2 linked regions of the Pokkaliibacter sp. MBI-7 genome follow. The protein of the gene in region 1 interacts with the protein of each later gene in a pairwise test. Links are inferred from orthologs where the notes say so. Each region holds a gene or a part of one and is shown on either strand. Other genes may lie near its edges.

Region 1 (3,013 bases):
TCAGTGTACATTTCCACCTTCTCTTTCAGTTTCTGACCCGGTTTGAAAGTAACCACTCTTCGAGCAGAAATGGGTACCTCCTCTCCCGTTTTCGGATTTCGGCCCGGACGCTCTCGCTTGTCACGCAGATCAAAGTTACCAAACCCTGATAATTTGACCTGTTCGTTAGCGCTCAGACTTTCACGGATTTCCTCGAAAAAAGACTCAACGACCTCTTTCGCTTCCCGCTTGTTGAGCCCCAGCTCTTCAAACAGTCGCTCGGATATATCGGCTTTGGTCAGAGAACCCATCTTAAACCCTCCGGCTGCATCCTCAGCTTCTCAGTGCCGCACCCAGCTTAGCTTCCAAGTCATTGATAACCTTGGTGACTGCAGCACTAATTTCGTCATCAGTAAGAGTGCGTGATGGATCCTGCCAGGTCAAGCCCAGCGCCACACTCTTGTGACCATCTGGTACACCCTTACCACGATACAAGTCGAATATGACGACATTCTTGAAGCTGTCACCAGCTGCATCGCGAACAACACTCTGCAGATCAGCGAATGACACTTCATCTTTAGCCAGAACAGCAATGTCGCGACGCACCTCGGGGAACTTGGATACGCCGGCAAAGCTGTTCACTACACCTTCCTGCAACAAGGCCAGACTGATCTCGAACAGGAACAGGTCGCCATTCAAATCCAGCTCTTTACGCAGCGTCGGATGCAAACGGCCGATGTAACCAATGAGCTGCCCCTGCTCGTTGCGAATACTGGCAGACTGACCGGGATGCAGTGCTGGATTAGCATCAGCTTCAAAGCTGAATTGCTTGCCCGTCAGACTTAACATCGCTTCAACATCACCCTTCAGGTCAAAGAAGTCGACAGGATCTGACTTGCCATGCCAGCTCTCCGGCATACACTCACCGCAGATTACCCCGGCAATGACCTTTTCCTGGACCAGCTCATCACCTTGCGGCACAAAACGCAGGCCCGTTTCAAACAGCCTCACACGTGACTGCTGACGGTTCTGGTTGTATTGAACCGTTTTGGCCAGTCCTGCCCACAAGGTGGTCCGCATCACCGCCAAATCGGCAGAGATCGGGTTGGCCAACGCAAGTGGTATACGCTCTGGATCAAACTTAGCCAACAGCTTGGGCTCAGTGAAGCTGAAGGTAATCGCTTCCTGATAGCCACGGCTGATCAGCGTCTGACGCAAGCGGCCCAACTGCACCTTGTGCTCAGGCAAGGCAGGCATTTCCATGGCAGCAGCAGGCTGTTTTGATGGCAGTCGGTTGTAGCCATAAATACGCGCAATCTCTTCAATCAGGTCTACTTCCAGACTGATATCGAAGCGCCATGAAGGCACCTGCACTTGCCACACTCCCGCCTCAGCACGCTGTGGAGACATCCCCAGGCGGCGCAGAATGCTTTCCACTTCAGATTCTGGCAGCTCGACGGCCAGCATCATTGCCAGACGCTCATCACGCAGACGAATCACATTGCGTACAGGCAGGTGTTCTGGAGCTTCAGCGACCACTACCGGGCCTGCTTCACCCCCAACGATCTCAACCAGCAACGCGGTAGCACGCTCAACGGCCAGGTATTGCAGCTCTGGGTCAACTCCGCGCTCATAGCGATGAGAGGCGTCAGTATGCAGGCCATGACGACGTGCACGGCCGGCAATCGCCAGCGGACTGAAGAAAGCACACTCAAGGAAGATGTCACGCGCATCAGCGTTAACCCCTGAGTGCTCACCCCCCATGATGCCTGCCAGCGCGACGGGCTTAACTTCGTCAGCAATAACCAGCTCGTCTGCAGCCAGTTTGATTTCGCTGCCATCCAGCAGAGTCAGTGTTTCGTCGGTTTTAGCCATACGAACAACAACTGAGCTCTCCAGCTGCGCCAGATCAAAGGCATGCATGGGCTGACCAAGCTCAAGCAGCACGAAGTTGGTTACATCAACAACGGGATCAATACTGCGGATGCCACTACGACGCAACTTTTCCACCATCCAGTCAGGTGTAGCCACACCCAGATTAATGCCCTTGATGACCCGCCCCAGATAACGGGGACAGGCTGCACCGGCTTCGATGCGTACGGGGAACGTAGCATCGCAACTTGCTGCAACCGCTTCGATCACTGGCTCGGCTACGTCACACTGATTCAGGACACCCACTTCGCGTGCCAGACCACGAATACTCAGGCAGTCACTGCGGTTTGGGGTCAGATCAACATCAATAGTGATGTCATTCAGGTTCAACAGCTCACGCAGGTCCGCACCAATGGGCGCATCTTCAGCCAGCTCCATGATGCCATCATGATCTTCGCTGATGCCCAGCTCTTGTGCTGAACACAGCATGCCGCAGGACTCCACCTGACGGAGCTTGGCCTTTTTGATCTTGAAGTCGCCGGGTAATTCGGCGCCGATACGAGCGAAAGCAGTCACCAGCCCTGCTCGCGCATTGGGAGCGCCACAGACTACCTGGAAGGTTTCACTACCATCAGTGACCTGACAGACTTGCAGCTTGTCTGCATTAGGGTGTTGCTCGGCAGTCAATATCTTGCCTACTACCACACCAGAAAACTTGCCAGCTACCGGAATGACGTCATCGACTTCCAGCCCGGCCAGAGTCACCTGCGCCATCAACTCATCACTGTTGATCGCGGGATTGACCCATTCACGTAACCACTGTTCTGAAAATTTCATGCTGTGCCTCTTTGTTTAACTGAAATGCTTGGTTCCTGGTTCCATCGAACAATCAACGGAACTGACGCAGGAAGCGCAGATCGTTTTCAAAGAACAGACGCAGATCACGCACACCGTAACGCAGCATCGCCAGGCGCTCTACACCCATACCGAAGGCAAAGCCAGTGTAGACCTCTGGATCAATCCCCACGTACTCAAACACCTTGGGATGCACCATGCCGCAACCCATGACTTCCAGCCAACGCTGTTCACCGTTGACGGTATAGCCAATGTCCACTTCCAGAGAAGGCTCAGTAAAAGGGAAATAGGATGGACGGAAACGCAC
Region 2 (2,908 bases), on another replicon or contig:
AGCGACGTGGTATGACCACGCCGCCGTTATAACAAGTTTCAACTACCTTAGGAGACCTCTAATGAGCTGGTTTATTGCTCCTGCCTATGCAGCTGATGCACCTGCTGCGGCACCCGGTGGCGAATTCTTCAACCTGATCTTCCTGGTTGGCTTTGCTGTCATTTTCTATTTCTTCCTGTGGCGTCCTCAATCAAAACGCCAGAAGGAGCACAAGAATCTGATTACCGGACTGAACAAGGGAGACGAAGTGGTGACCAGCGGTGGCATCCTTGGTCGTGTCAGCAAAGTGACTGATGACTACATAGTGCTGGCGGTGTCCGATACCGTCGAGCTGAAAGTGCAGAAAGTGTACATTTCAGCGGCGCTGCCCAAAGGCACTATCAAGAATATCTGAGTCTATACCTGCAGTTAGGCGCCTTAGGGCGCCTTTCCTGCATTCTATAAATGTAGAAAAGGCAACTTCATGCTCAACCGTTATCCGTTGTGGAAGTATTTGCTGATTCTGGTAGTGCTGGCGGTCGCAAGCATTTATGCGGCGCCCAACCTCTATCCAGATGACTATGCTGTGCAGATCAGTGCCAGCCGTTCCGGAGAAGTGGTCGACGAGGCAACACTCAAGCGTGCAGAGGCGGCTATTGCTGCGAAAAACATCGGCATCAAAGGTGCCGAGCGTGCTGAGAATGACCAAAGCGCCCTGATCCGCATGAACAGCGGTGAAGATCAGCTGATTGCACGGGATATCGTGGCCCAGGCTCTTGGCCAGGACTACGTGGTAGCACTCAACCTGGCGCCGACTACTCCGGCCTGGTTGACGTCTTTGGGCGCAGGACCGATGAAACTCGGCCTCGACTTGCGTGGCGGTGTGCACTTCCTGATGGAAGTGGATATGGCCGAGGCGGTCACCCAGCGTCTGGACGTCTATCAGTCAGAGATCAAGACCAAGTTGCGTGAAGCCAAGTTGCGCTACAGCAAGGTCGATCATGACCAGCAAAGTGGCAAGCTGCAAATTGACTTCCGTGATGCCGATGCTCGTGATCAGGCCGTGACGCTGTTGCGTAAGGACTATCCTGAGTTTGTGCTGGAGACGGCTGAGGCTGACGGTCAGCCTGCCATCATGATCAATCTCAGCGAGAAAACCACGCGCGAGATCGAAGATTATGCCATTACCCAGAACCTGACCACGCTGCGTAATCGTGTCAATGAGCTGGGGGTGGCCGAGCCGCTGGTGCAACGTCAGGGACGCAATCGTATTGTCGTGGAGTTGCCTGGGGTGCAGGATACCGCCGCGGCCAAACGTGTGCTGGGGGCAACTGCCAATCTGGAGTTCCGTCTGGAGTCACGTTCTGATGCGGCTGCCGGTACTACGGAGACGTTCAACTTCCGCTCAGCCCCTAATCGTCAGGCGACACTGGAGCGCGACATTATTATCACCGGTAATAACGTCTCCAGCGCTTCTTCTTCCTTCGATGAGACTGGCCGGCCACAGGTAAACGTCAATCTTGACTCGGCCGGTGGCAAGATGATGAACCGCATCACCCGCAATGCTGTGGGACGCAAGATGGCGGTACTGTTCATCGAGCACAAAACACGCAATGTGGTGTCCAGCGAGAATGGTCAGAACGTGGAAAAACGCGTTCCTTATGTTGAAAAGTCCATCATCTCTCTGGCGACGATCCAGTCTGCGCTGGGTAACTCCTTCCGTATCACCGGTCTGGATAGCAACGGCGAGGCTTCAGAGCTAGCGTTGCTGTTGCGCGCAGGCTCATTGGCTGCACCTGTCTACATCGTTGAAGAGCGTACGGTTGGTCCTAGCCTTGGTCAGCAGAACATCGAGCGCGGTGTGTTCTCTGCAGAGGTGGGCCTGGCACTGGTGGTGGTATTCATGCTGCTCTATTACCGCACCTTCGGTCTGATTGCCAACATTGCACTTGGTCTCAACATCGCTCTGCTGATCGCGGTGATGTCGATCATTTCGTCAACGCTGACGCTGCCAGGTATTGCCGGTATCGTGTTGACAATGGGGATGGCGGTCGATGCCAACGTATTGATTTTCTCCAGGATAAAGGAGGAGCTGGCGAATAAGGCGCCCGTGCAGATGGCCATTCATGCTGGCTATGAACGTGCCTTTACTACCATTCTCGACTCCAACCTGACGACCCTGCTGGTGGGGCTGATTCTGTTCTTTATGGGAACCGGGCCGGTCAAAGGCTTCGCTGTCACTCTGTCGATCGGCATTATCACCTCTATGTTTACCGCCATCATGGTTACCCGTGCGCTGGTTAACCTGTTGTACGGTGGTCGTAAGCTGAATCAATTGCCGATTTGGCCTCTGTTCTTCAAGGGAGGTGCCTGAGATGGCTGCTGTAAAGCGCGTCATTGATTTTATGAAGCTGCGGCATATGTTCGCCGCTATCTCCCTGGTAGCAACCCTGATCTCGTTGGGATCACTGGCTGTGCAGGGTTTGCAGTTTGGTCTGGATTTTACTGGCGGTACGCTGGTAGAGGTGCAGTTTGCACAGGACCAGAATCTGGACAAAGTGCGTGGTCAGCTGGAAAAGGCCGGCCTTGAGAGTGCTGTAGTGCAGAGCTACGGAACCCTGCGCGACATCGTGGTACGAGTGGCTTCTACAGAGCAGGCCAAGGTGGGTGATCAAGTCATGGCTGCACTGCAGTCTGACGGTGCCGATGTGACGCTGAAACGTACCGAGTTTGTCGGCTCCCAGGTGGGGGGCGAGCTGCGTGATCAGGGCGGTCTGGGCATGTTGCTGGCTCTGGCTGGGGTCATGCTGTACGTGGCGGCACGTTTCCAGTTCAAGTTCTCGTTTGCGGCGGTGTTATCACTGGTGCACGACGTGATCATTGTGCTGGGCGTATTCTCCCTGTTCCGGATTGAGTTTGATCTGACCGT

The links. Proteins that work in one complex are often made in the same cells at the same time.
Region 2: the proteins of pheT (region 1) and secD interact in binary tests that used the Escherichia coli proteins (3 or more experiments, as listed by UniProt). The link is inferred for Pokkaliibacter sp. MBI-7 from one-to-one orthologs.

What each region holds. Positions count from the first base shown.
Region 1 is NZ_JARVTG010000002.1:253,869-256,881, reverse strand. It holds pheT (phenylalanine--tRNA ligase subunit beta), read right to left. Parts: upstream 2,689-3,013; coding sequence 313-2,688; downstream 1-312. Other genes in the region: pheS (phenylalanine--tRNA ligase subunit alpha), read right to left, coding at 2,741-3,013; ihfA (integration host factor subunit alpha), read right to left, coding at 1-290.
Region 2 is NZ_JARVTG010000001.1:1,189,304-1,192,211, reverse strand. It holds secD (protein translocase subunit SecD), read left to right. Parts: upstream 1-463; coding sequence 464-2,353; downstream 2,354-2,908. Other genes in the region: secF (protein translocase subunit SecF), read left to right, coding at 2,355-2,908; yajC (preprotein translocase subunit YajC), read left to right, coding at 62-394; tgt (tRNA guanosine(34) transglycosylase Tgt), read left to right, coding at 1-32. UniProt on the Escherichia coli protein: Part of the Sec protein translocase complex. Interacts with the SecYEG preprotein conducting channel. SecDF uses the proton motive force (PMF) to complete protein translocation after the ATP-dependent function of SecA.